Regions from separate parts of the Anaerosinus gibii genome, predicted to be linked through region 1. Evidence: riboswitches for the same ligand, from Rfam matches in the RefSeq annotation. Region 1 holds a riboswitch; each other region holds the start of a gene.

Region 1 (3,178 bases):
GAGCGATTTTAATGGTGGTAATTTGAACTCAGCTTGCTTTATTGCACCGGATGTGGTTACCGGAGCAGGTAAACTGAAAGCTGCAGGCGTTTCTGCACCGTCAGCATCCAAATCCCTTGCTTCACATATTCGCTTAGCACGTGAAGCCCGTGAATTAGCAGAAAAGTGTAAAAAATAAAGAGCGTATGCGGTTGATATAGAGTGTTGAAGAGCATTAGGAAAAAGTTAGACCTAGGCTTTTTATTTTCTAGGTCTAACTTTATATTTAAATGAGAAAGCCAAGAGGAATAGTGATGAAAAAATGGTTTCTAGTGGGTGCTTTTATTTTGTTGTGTAACATGTTTTTTTCTGTATGTTTAGCAATGGAAGCAAATAAAGATTCAGCAATAGATTGGGAAATTAGTGTGAAGGAAAAACTTACACCAGAGGAGCTAGAAGCAATGCGCTGGACGGAGGTATTTCAAAATGAATTGGCGCAATATTTTTTCGAAGTGAAGTCGATTCAACCAGACAGCGCAGATAAAGATCAAATACATGTTACTGTAAAAGCAATCTATAAGGATAAAGCGGTGATTAACAATCTAAATGAATATTATCGAAAAGATTTGGAGGAGGAAGATATCATAGCTTGTAGTGAGATGCAGATGATTTTTCAGCTTCATAAAAGAATGTATGCAGTAAAAAATTTAAAATTGTATAGCTCCAAAAGAGTGCTTATTGTGGAGCAAACGAAAGATGTAAGTTTTGTTCCGGTGCCAGTGAAAACTTTTGCTGATACGATGTACGAATTTGTTCGAAAGTGTGTACAAAATTAATAGGTATATGTTAACGATGAAATATTTAGAAATTTATAATAAATAAAAATAAAAGGAGTATACTCTTATTTTGTAATAAGTTGACTAATGATACAAAAATATATAACGAAGAAATAGGTGTCGAAAGACTTAATAGGGAAGTCCGGTGGAAAACCGGTGCGGTCCCGCCGCTGTAATAGGGAGCGAGGCTACATTATGTCACTGGGAGAAATCTTGGGAAGGCGTAGCCAAGCGATGATCTGGAGCCAGAAGAACTGCCTATTTAACAATCACTGTTAGACCTGCGAACGATGGGAAGGGGATTATGAAGTATAGGTTTGTTTCCTATGCCCTCATACGACTTCTGTCAAACATGGCAGAGGTTTTTTTATTGAATTTTATAAATAGGGATGAGATTGAGGAAGATGGATAATAAATGGTTATATCAAATCAAAACGAAAAAAAAGCGCCGCTATCAAAATATAGCAGCGTGCGTAGTTTGTACGTTAGCTTTGGGAGTTGTTACACCAGCTGGGATGGTTTGGGCTGATGAAGCACAGCAGGATATTGAAAAAATATCAAATACAGAGAATGAACTGGACGAGTATACGTTAGATACTGTTACTGTTGAAGCAAAACGCCCAGATTGGGAATCAAAATTGTCGCCAGGCACAGTAACTGTGATTCGTCCTGACGATTACAAAGGTGAGCAGAAAACATTGCCGGAACTCTTGAAAAAAGTTCCGGGAGTACATGTACGTGAAGTAAATGGGAAAGGACAATATACAACTGTAACGGTTAGAGGTTCAACAGCAGCGCAGGTTGGGGTTTTTATAGATGGGGTTTTATCAAATTTAGGTGGAGATGCAGCTGTTGATATATCTACAATTCCTGTTGATAATGTTGAGCGGATAGAAGTTTATCGAGGCTATATACCAACTCGTTTTGCTGGAACTTTTATGGGTGGTGTTATCAATATAGTAACGAAGAAACCCACCAAGGCTAATATATCGGCAGAAGTTGGCAAATCCTCTTATGGTGGTACAAGGGCAGCTTTGGAAATAATGAATCCATTAGGTAGTGGTAGTTTGCTGATTGGAATTAATCATGATGGCAGTGATCAAAATTTTAAATATGAAAATTATGCAGCTGGAAGAAATATATCGGATGTTCAGTTAAGCATAAATTCGTTGCAAGAAGACGTTGATGATTTTAATCCGAAAATGATAGATATGTTAACAAGCGGAGGCAAACCGCTTATTTCTATGAGTGATTCAGATAAAGATTATTACAAAGCTAATTTTGATGCGTGGATAGAATTTATTAGAAGCACAGGCGATAAAAGCTTAAGTCATGCGATAGAAGATAATGCAAAAAATGTAGCACAAAAGTCTTCCATGAGTACTTTTAGACAAACGATGATTGACATGGGGATTAAAGATCAATATATTGCTGCTGGATATCCTGAAACTGGATGGACTAATTGGTGGGATTTTGCAGGTGAGGATTGGAACTACCATGGTAGTGAAACGGGGATTATAGATGATAATGTTAAGAATCAAATTATTGATACATATGTGCAAAATACAACACCTAAAATTATTGATGAATGGACAACTATTGTTGATCCGGATAAAAGTACGTCATTAGCAAGTTCGAAAGAAGAATTAGAAGCGGCTAAAAAGAAACTTAAGGCGTTGCAGGATAAAGAAAGATACCGCAGATATAACGATTATAAAAAAGATAGCGCTATGATCAAATGGCAGGATGATAATTTTGTGATTAAAGGAAGTTGGAACAAAATTCAAAGGCATTTACCTGATAGTTTATGGGGAGATAGTGTTAGCGATGCAGCCACGAATGCATTAGTAGATACAAAAGATATTTTTTATGCATCAAGTCGTAAACAGGAGCTTGAGAATAGTGAAATTCTTTTACAAAATAGGGCGCAATATAAAAAGTTGGAATGGGGCTGGATGATCGACTATCTTCATCAAGATAAAAAATATAGAACGGAACATATGTTAGATTATCCTAATAATTTTAGATGGAATAATATTCCGCTAAGAGAGTGGAGTCATTACCAATCTGATAAATATAATGTACAGCTTGATGGGAATTATCAAATTAATGATAATCAGATGTTAGAATATCAATTTAACTTTTCTCATGAAAAGTTAAACATTAAAGGTTCGTTACTGGATAAAGTTCTTGGTGATGATGTTATAGGAAATATATTAGGACAAACTCGCAATAGATATGAGCAAGATTTATTTAATATGCAGATTCAAGATGCGATTACATTGGATAAAGAAGGTACATGTATATTGACTCCAAGTATTCGCTATAATCAATCAAAAATTACAGGCTTTAGTGATGGAAAA
Region 2 (3,178 bases), 1.1 Mb from region 1:
ATGGCTCAAATTTTTTGCCAAATGCTAAATACAATAAAAGAATACCAACTAAAATCATGATGCCATTGCCTATACTAAACCCGGCATATCCACTATTCGCCCAAACTGACTGCAACGCAATACTAAATGCTTCCATTTATTTATACCTCCTGTAAATAATTCTTTTTACTTTAATAGAGTTAATCGTGTATCTCTTTTATCGAGGTAATTCTCACGTCGCGATACCCATACGCCATAATTGCTGTGGTGATAACTGCAACCAACTCTTTTTCCTGTAATTTATCTGGTAAATCATCTTCAGAAACAACAACTGTCGCTGGCTGCATAGGTGCAGTCGAAATAATTTTTTCCGTGTTTTTTTTCTTCGTCGGATCAATAAAATGAATAAACTTAATCATACATCCAAGCAACCATAAAACACCGAATACAATGGTCATGTTAATTAACATGATTAAAAAGGGATTTGTTGTTACTGGTTCTCCATTCATAAAAACCCCACCTTTCTTCGTATTTTGTATACATATTAAACGTATCAAAAAATACCCTATAAGTAGAAATACTATATAAAAGTGGATTTTCCTTGTCGTTTTAGTAGAAATTATTAAATATCTTACAAATCCCAAGGATTTAACACTTGAAAAAATTTTTTATAAGTGAACTTTATCAACAGTTCGTCTCATAACTAAAGTCTTTAACTAGATTAAATATATGAAAAGATATGCACCCTTAATGCATATCTTTTCATATATTTTAATATTTTATTATTTCAAAGCTTCAAGAGCATGTTCTACATAAATTGCTTGAATTGCCACGTTACGTCCAATTCCACCAAATTGAACTTTAGTTTTATAACCATCCTTTTCAATCATAGATTTCCAAGAATCTTCTTCATCACCAGCCATATCATTATTGGCATGATCACCAGACACTACCATCAATGGCATAAATACTGCAGATTTATATCCACGTTCTTTAAACATCGCATACATGTCTTCAAAATTTGGATGGTCAACTTCTTCAACAACACCAATTAAAACAGACATTTTTTCAGCATCAAATGCAGCTTGTAATGTTTTATAAGTGTTGCCAAATGACTTGTTATTATCACGCGGCGAGCCATGCCCCATGAAAATGACAGCTTCATCTTTTTCTAAAGCTGGGAATTGTGTTGCTAAAGCAGTAGCCACAATTGCATAATCTTTTTCGTCAGTCATCAAAGGTTTTCCCACGGAAACTTTAGCAAACTCCTTTTCAAATTTGCTAACTGTTCCTAAAACTTTTCCTTCGTATTCTTCTCCATGAATCAAATGCGTTGGCTGAATTAAAATATCTTCATAGCCTTCTGCTTTTAATTCTTTTAATGTTGTTTCTAAATCATTTACTTTAATTCCTTGGTTTTCTAACATACGTTTCATTACTATTTTAGATGTAAACGCTCTTCTAAACTCACGATCAGGGAAAGCCTTCTTTAATGCATTTTCAATCCCTTCAATATCATTTTGTCTAGCTTCCTCAAAAGTAGTACCAAAACTTACAACAACTAAAGCTTTTTTACTATTTGCCTGTGCAACAGAAGCTCCCGTCATAAATACCGCTGAAACAGAAAAAACAACTGCCATTACTCCACATAATAAAGTTTTCATAAAATCCTCCCATATTTTCATCTTTAGAAAAATAAAAACCTTTTCTACTTCGCATAGAAAAGGTTCATCATATTCAGTAATAAATATAAGACTGACGAATCCCCCTCCCTATCGCTCGTAGGTATAACGGTGATGTTAAACAGGCAGTTCTCCTGGCTCTAGTTCATCGCTCACTCAGCCTTCCCAGAATTATTTCCAGTGACATTTTTGAGTTTGCTCCCTATTACAGTGGCGGGACCGCGTTGGCATTCAACCAACTTCCCTATTAAGTCCTTGCGGACACCTGTTTCTTTTATTTAATTTTACAATTGAATCGATTCGTGTCCAATAATACCATTAATGAATACCACTGTCAATAAAGACTATAACAATTTCTTAATTTTTCCTATGTAAATCTCTTGTACCTCTTTATTTTCACAAATTCCATGCGGATAAACTTCCACCTCATACCCCGCCTGTTTTAATCTATTTTTCCATGAACTTTTATCATCAGTCAGCAATTCCTGTTCTACATGTCCACCCGCAATAAATAATAATGGCATGAGAATAATTCTCCTGCCTTTAGACTTTACCGCCAAACGCTCTACTATATGCTCAAGACTAAAACATTCCTCCATTAACCCAATAAATACAGGAAGCTTGATTTTATTAAATGTTGATTGCAATAATTTATATTCTTGTAAGCACCGATTTTTTACACCATGCCCCATGAAAACAAATTCACAATCATCGAAATTCTTAAACTGCTTTTGTAGTGCACGGGCTAATAAAGTATAATTCACTTCATTTTCGCTTGCAGTTCCAACATACATTAATGGTTTTCCAATTTTTAAACTATTAAAAATCTGCCTCATTTTTTCTGCAACTTTAACAATTTTCTCTTCATACTCTTTTCCTGTCGCCAAATTTGTTGGCTGTATAACAACATCTAAAATACCTGCTTGTGCAAAGTCTTCTAAACATTCCTGAACACTTTTAACAGTAATTCCTTTGTTGTTAAGGTTTTTAGAAATAAATACTGAAGTAAAAGCGTTTTTGACAACTGCATCTGAAAAATTCAATTCTACTTGTTTAACAAAATCATTCAATAATGAATGTGCGTTTAAATTTGCAGATCCAAAACTTGTAATTAAAATTCCTTTTTTCTTTTCCATTTCAAATTCCTTTATGATAATAAAATAACAAAAAGCCCTCTAACCTATGTGTTAAAGGACTTCTATCTCATAAATGGTGATCCACCCGCGACTCGAACGCGGGACACCCTGATTAAAAGTCAGGTGCTCTACCGACTGAGCTAGTGGATCAAAATGGCTGGGGCAGCTGGACTCGAACCAACGCATGCGGGAGTCAAAGTCCCGTGCCTTACCAACTTGGCTATGCCCCAGTATTTTATGGGGTGACTAGTGGGTCTCGAACCCACGAATACCGGAGCCACAATCCGGCGTGTTAACCGCTTCACCATAGCCACCATAAAAACTGCTGTAAACCGTCATTTATTATAACAAAGCAATAACTTTATGTCAACTTCTTTATAA
Region 3 (3,178 bases), 870 kb from region 1:
AATCGCTTTTGCTGCTTCTAATAAATAGATTTCCGCTCGATGACCTGCGCAAAATGATTTTGCACACATTTGCGCTGCTAACTGCATCATCGCTTCTGATACTTCAATTTGCGAAACAATTGCTGTTGCTTTTTTTATTTTCTCTGCTAAGGTTTCTATATCTGTCGCATAACGAGCTTTAAACATTTGACGGTTTTTCTCAAAATCTAAAAGCAATTTTACAATCTGAACCCGTTCCTCAACCTCTATTGCATTTGTCGTTTCCGCATACATGCCAAAGCGATCTAAAATTTGCGCAGACAACGTGCCTTCTTCCGGATTCATTGTTCCAATTACGATATAATTTGCTTCATGCGAAAACGAAATTCCTTCGCGTTCAATTCGATTTATCCCTGCAATATTGGTATCTAAAATCGCCGTTAACAATTCACTGCGCAGTAAATTTACTTCATCAATATAAAGAATATTGTTATTTGCTTTCGCCAGAATTCCCGGTAAAAATTTTCTTTTCCCCTCTTGTATGGCATATTCCAGATCAATATTACCAAACAACATATCTTCCGTAGCATTGAGCGGTAAATCTACACATCGCTTATCACCACTGACTTCACGTATCGAACGTACAAGTGTCGATTTTGCCGTGCCCTTTGGTCCGCCAATTAATATTCCACCCGCTTTTGGATTAACCAGAGCAATCATGAGTCCTTTTTTGACCTGCTCTTGCCCAACAATTGCCGCAAACGGATATGCAGATGGTATCATCATCTTTCTTTCCTCCCACAAAACCATTTACTCTGCAAGTAAAGCTTCAACTTTATCCCAATCCAAGGCACCTTCTTCAAATGGACGACGGCGCATTCTATGCGGCAATACCAATTTTGCCGCATTTTTTATATCTTCAAGTAAGACTTCTTCTCTACCATCAAAAGCAGCCAAGGTCATCGCTGTTTTAATCGTTGTAATATCACTGCGATGGCCATCGACGCCTAATTCTATCGCCATTTTAGCAACTGCAACTAAAAGTTCATCAGAAATCGTTACGTTTGTTAAAATTTTTCTTGCTTGAATAATTTTTGTTGCTAAAGCTTCTTGCTCCTCTTGACAATCTGCAATAAAAGTTTCCGGGGCAGCTTCATAAGCAAGACGTCTTTTGATGACTTCCACCCTTTTTTCCGGTTCATGTTCACCAGTAACAACTACAGATAGTCCAAATCGATCTAACAATTGTGGACGAATATCGCCTTCTTCCGGATTCATTGTCCCAACAAGGACAAATCTCGCCGGATGGGAGTAGGACACCCCTTCACGTTCAACCGTATTAATTCCCATTGCTGCCGCATCTAAAAGAACATCAACGACATGATCATCAAGTAGATTAATTTCATCAACATAAAGAATATTGCGATTCGCTTGGGCAAGAATCCCGGCTTCAAATTTCTTTTCTCCATGTTTAATCGCATGTTCAATGTCAAGTGTCCCAACCACGCGATCTTCCGTTGCACTTACCGGCAATTCCACCACGCGCATTTTTACCGCATGATGACTTGCTAATTTATGTTCTTGCTGTTTCTTCTGGCAAGCTTCACAAAGCAAATTCGCTTCACTTGGATCACAGTGGAATTGACATCCATCAACAACTTCCATCGCCGGTAAAAGTTCTGCCAAAGCTCTGACCGCAGTTGATTTTGCCGTTCCTTTTTCCCCTTTAATTAAAACACCACCCAATGATGGATTAATGACATTTAAAATTAAAGATAATTTCATTTCTTCCTGTCCAACGATAGCTGTAAACGGATATACTACTTTTCTTTTCATGTTTTTACTCCTTCAATTTAAACTATGCTCATACAAAAAAGCCTTTTCGCAAAAGCAAAAAGGCGTTAAATTCCATATCTATACCTACAAATGCATATAGCATTGTATAGTTACAGTATCTTTCACCTTCCTATCGCTCGTAGGATTTCATGGCAAAATGAAGCTAGGCAGTTCTTCTGACTCTGTATCATCGCTTCTCCACGCCTTCCCAGAATATATCCAGTGACATCTTTGTGGAGTTACTCCCCATTACAGCGGCGGGACCGTACCGGTTTTTCACCGATTTCCCTATTAAGCCTTTCGGCACCTATCTTCTCAATATGAATTTGTCGAAATGATTGCATCGTTTTCCACCATACACTATATAGTGGTCATACAGTCAAGATTTTTTAATGTTTTTTATTTTTCAACTTTTGCCGGATGTAAGTAAGCAATCACATGAAACACTTCTATCACTTCCGCCATAAAGTGCTTCCATCCCAAAACACCTGCATAGGGACGTTCTGCAACAGGAACACCTTGCATTGGCATAAGAAAATTTTTAAAAATCATCCGATCATATTGCCCAACTTCCAGTCTAGTTTGCCAGTCCCCAAGGACAAGCGAAATACCTGCTTCTTCAACAGATAAAGTATCTTGTTTTACCTGCCATGCCCTAACGCCTTGAATCATTGGATATTCTGCTTTATTCGGGCCTTCTATTTTGAGATAAATATCATTAAATTCAGGGAACTCTGTTTTTAGTGCTTCTACGATTCCATAAGCAACTCCGTAAGGAAGCGTTAAATATACGTCGCCAAAGCCAAAGTTTTTATAATCCGCTTTGAGCTGAAAAATTGCTTGATCCAGCTTTTCTTGATTGATGTCGATTTCTGTTTCTAGTTTTTCTGTACAGATATTGATCTGTAATTTTTCTGCAATCCGATTTAACCAGGCAATGGAACATTGCATTCCATAAGGTGTAGGCGCAATAAGGTAATCTTGCCCCCATTCTTCTGCTAACCGTTTTGCCGCTTCAACTCCAAGTTCCGGAGATAAAACAATATTGCAAGCAGCCAATGGCAATTGCATCATCTCAGCTAGAGAAGTTTCATCTGCACCAAGGCAAACACCAACTTCAATCCCACAGGATATAAGCATTCGCTTGATTTCAGCTAAATCCCCTTGCCAATTTGGATAGTTATTGCACCAGCCAAAAAGATTTACGCGATTTTTCCGCACAACTTCTTTTTTAACTTTTACCTTTGCAGTAACTAAGTCAAGAATTTTATCTAATGCTTCCTGATACCCTTCCCAAAATTCTCCCTTAAGTCCGCCTGCATCAACCGCAATAATCTCACAAGCTAAATTAGCTCTATGACAA
Region 4 (3,178 bases), 890 kb from region 1:
TTTTTTGCTTTGGTGAGCAGGGCGATAAAAAATGGGCAATGCCAAATGCAAGTACCCTAGATGCATGGGTAGATTGGATTAGCGTGGATGAAAAAATGAATACCTTAGTATTTGGTACGGCAAATGTTTCAGGAATTCAGTATGAATTTGCTGATTCGCTATATTATGTAAATGCTAAGACAGGAGAAATAAAAAATAGCGTGCAGATTGCAGGAATCATTCCTTATGAAAAAACTGCAATGCGTGGCAGTCCGAATATTAGTGCAGATGGAAATTTTGTGTCGGCAATGGCGAGCGATGGAAGAGCTTTTCTCTACGATGAAAAGGGTAATTTGCTATGGGAACGCGCTTTGAGTGAACCGAAAAAGTTTGGTGCTGTTTATTTAAACGCAGTAGGAAGAGATGCTTTTGTCATTAAGGATTATGTAGTTTTCTCTACACTTAATACCTATAACAGTGCAAACTGGCAATTACCAACTCCGGTAGAACATCCGGGTAGTAATAGTGTTTATGTGTTTAATAAAACCGGTGAGTTCCTTTATCGCTGGCAAGCTGGCGGTGCAGTAGAAGACTTAGCTTTTGCTTATCCCTATGCTGCAATTGCAGTAGGAAAAAATACAAAAACAAAAAATGTAGAAGTTCATGGATTAAGAATATTAAATTTAGAAACTGGTGAAGTTGAAGCACAAATTCCAACTAAAGGACCAAATATTGCAGCGGCTATTAGTAAAAATGGCACATATGTTGCAGCTGTTGAAGTGCCGCTAAAAAAGAATGATGGTACGATTGTTGGAACCTACACTTTGCATTTATTACGAAATAAAAATTAAATAAAATGGAATAGGTACCATAGCGGTTTAATAGGGAAGTTGGTTAAAAGCCAACGCGGTCCCGCCACTGTATTAGGGAGTGAACTCAATAAATGTCACTGGAAGAAATTCTGGGAAGACTGAGCAAGCGATGAACTAGAGCCAGGAGAACTGCCTATTTGACAATCACCGTTGACCCACGAGTGATGGGGAGGGGATAGTAGAAAATGATTCTATTCAAAAGATGCATTAGTTTTTATTGTATTAAAGCTAATTTAGTAGTGTTTTTATGAATATAATTTGCTATGAAAAACCTTCTCTATATAAATAAAGAGAAGGTTTTTTCTATAGATATTCATTTTAGGAGATGATGGAGTAGCGACATTTTAGGGTAATTATTGTAACAGGGAAAGAAGAGGAGAGAAAGATAATGAATTTATTAAATCAAAAGAAAAAGAATCATTTAAAGAAAATTATAGCGATAGGATTATCTACGTTAGCTGTATCTTCACTGGGATATGCGAGTGGAGTTGAAGATGAGTATGAACTTGATACTGTCGTTGTTACTGCACAAAGATATGAAAAGAAAGATATTGATGTTGCAGCGTCAACTGATGTATATACGGCAGAGGACTTACATCGCACAGGGGCACGTAATGTGCAGCAGGCATTATCTATGGCGACAGGATTGGTTTATGAAGCAAAAGGGCCAGGTGGAGTTACCAATAGTACGATGACAAGTAAAATTATTATTCGTGGGGTAGAAAAAGGGACGCTGGTATTGATTAATGGAACACCACTTAATTTACGCGGTTTATATAATTTGGAAGATATTCCACTTGAAAGTATTGAGAGAATTGAAGTAGTAAAAGGCGGTGGATCTGTTTTATATGGTAGTGAAGCTACTGGCGGAGTTATTAATATTATTACAAAGAAATCTAAGCAAAATATAAGTAGAACTACTATTTCTACAGGATTTGGGAATTATGGACAAGAGAATTACAACTTAAATGTGCAAGAAAATAAAGTTGGCTTTAGTTATACTTATGATAAGTGGGGCGAAGTAAATGGTGTAAGTCAAACGCAAGATACAAGAAATAGAACAATGGAAACAAATTGTAATAATTCTGAAAAGAATAATTTTACGTTAAATTATTCTTTTGATGATAAATGGGACATGGTATACATGCATGATGAAGCTTTAAATCGTCGTTCTACCTCCTTTGCTGATGGATGGGAGGATTTAAGTGGAACGGATCAAATTCAAAGACGTCATAAATTCACGAAAGATTTTTTGCAATTTAATTATAAATCTGATGACGTAACGGGGAATGTTTTCTATAATGCAAATTCACTTGATAGTACGGCATACACCTTTTATACGACGGCAGGAAAGAAAAATAAAGTGCCAACACTTTCTACAAATACTTTAGAAAAAAATCGAACATCTGGCTTTGATGTTCAAAAAGTATGGGAACAAGAAAATGGAAAAATTCTTTTTGGGACAACATATCAAAATGAGGTATATAAACCAAATTTGCGTAGTTCTGCAGATCAGAATCGGTCACGAAATAATTTTTCTGTCTATGGACAATGGGAAACGGAATTAAATGACAGTGATACTTTTACGTTGAGTGGTAGGGAAAGCTGGACGACCGGTGCTGATGAAGATAAAAATTTTAATAACTTTAGCGCACAGGGACAATTTTTACATAAGATAAATGAAGATGAAAGCATTTATGCAAGCATTGGACAATCCTTTGTTATGCCTACATTTGGTCAGATGTATTCTAAAGAGGGTAGTATTGTTATTGGTAATGCGGATTTAAGACCACAAACAGGTATGCATTATGAACTTGGCTGGAAGAAAAATCACGAAGATCATAAATGGCGAGTTGCACTTTTTAATTATACAATCAAAGATAATATCAGCTCTAGCGCACAAAAAGTTGGTAGTGAAACCTGGTATTATTATATGAATGAAGATTTAAGAAATACAGGGATTGAATTAAGTGCAGAAGTCAAAGAAAATAATGGTTGGTCTTATAATTATGGCGTAGTATATAACAATCCAGAGTCAAAATTTTCTACAGATAAACCGGGGGCGAAAACTTATTGGGATAGAAACTATGGCAGATGGCAATTAAATGGTGGTGTTACGTATCAAAAAGAGCAATGGACAGCGAGCTTAATGATGAATTATCTTGCCGATCGTGTGATTACACCAAGCAGTGAACATTCTTATAAAGTAAAACCATATTTATTGGCAAATCTTAATGTGGATTATCAAATAGATGATGAAAGTACTCTTTCTTTAAGTGTTGAAAACTTGTTTAATCGTAAAGATATTATCAGCCATGCAAGTGAAA

The links. Region 1 has a riboswitch for cobalamin ahead of P3F81_RS03400 (TonB-dependent receptor). Riboswitches for the same ligand answer to the same signal wherever they lie in the genome.
Region 2: it holds a riboswitch for cobalamin, as region 1 does, so the genes downstream of both, P3F81_RS08720 (sirohydrochlorin cobaltochelatase) here and P3F81_RS03400 (TonB-dependent receptor) in region 1, are expected to answer to the same signal.
Region 3: it holds a riboswitch for cobalamin, as region 1 does, so the genes downstream of both, P3F81_RS07690 (magnesium chelatase ATPase subunit I) here and P3F81_RS03400 (TonB-dependent receptor) in region 1, are expected to answer to the same signal.
Region 4: it holds a riboswitch for cobalamin, as region 1 does, so the genes downstream of both, P3F81_RS07775 (TonB-dependent receptor plug domain-containing protein) here and P3F81_RS03400 (TonB-dependent receptor) in region 1, are expected to answer to the same signal.

Annotation. Positions count from the first base shown of each region.
Region 1 is NZ_CP120678.1:727,121-730,298, forward strand. It holds gene P3F81_RS03390 (hypothetical protein) at 1-178, shown strand, start outside; gene P3F81_RS03395 (hypothetical protein) at 294-815, shown strand; cobalamin riboswitch at 914-1,091, shown strand; gene P3F81_RS03400 (TonB-dependent receptor) at 1,220-3,178, shown strand, end outside.
Region 2 is NZ_CP120678.1:1,836,958-1,840,135, forward strand. It holds gene P3F81_RS08710 (sodium ion-translocating decarboxylase subunit beta) at 1-136, opposite strand, end outside; gene P3F81_RS08715 (OadG family protein) at 180-488, opposite strand; gene P3F81_RS08720 (sirohydrochlorin cobaltochelatase) at 762-1,643, opposite strand; cobalamin riboswitch at 1,769-1,945, opposite strand; gene P3F81_RS08725 (sirohydrochlorin cobaltochelatase) at 2,006-2,797, opposite strand; tRNA gene P3F81_RS08730 (tRNA-Lys) at 2,872-2,947, opposite strand; tRNA gene P3F81_RS08735 (tRNA-Gln) at 2,952-3,027, opposite strand; tRNA gene P3F81_RS08740 (tRNA-His) at 3,036-3,111, opposite strand.
Region 3 is NZ_CP120678.1:1,596,404-1,599,581, forward strand. It holds gene P3F81_RS07685 (VWA domain-containing protein) at 1-765, opposite strand, end outside; gene P3F81_RS07690 (magnesium chelatase ATPase subunit I) at 790-1,815, opposite strand; cobalamin riboswitch at 1,965-2,141, opposite strand; gene P3F81_RS07695 (nitrogenase component 1) at 2,215-3,178, opposite strand, start outside.
Region 4 is NZ_CP120678.1:1,619,739-1,622,916, reverse strand. It holds gene P3F81_RS07780 (outer membrane protein assembly factor BamB family protein) at 1-830, shown strand, start outside; cobalamin riboswitch at 826-1,002, shown strand; gene P3F81_RS07775 (TonB-dependent receptor plug domain-containing protein) at 1,240-3,178, shown strand, end outside.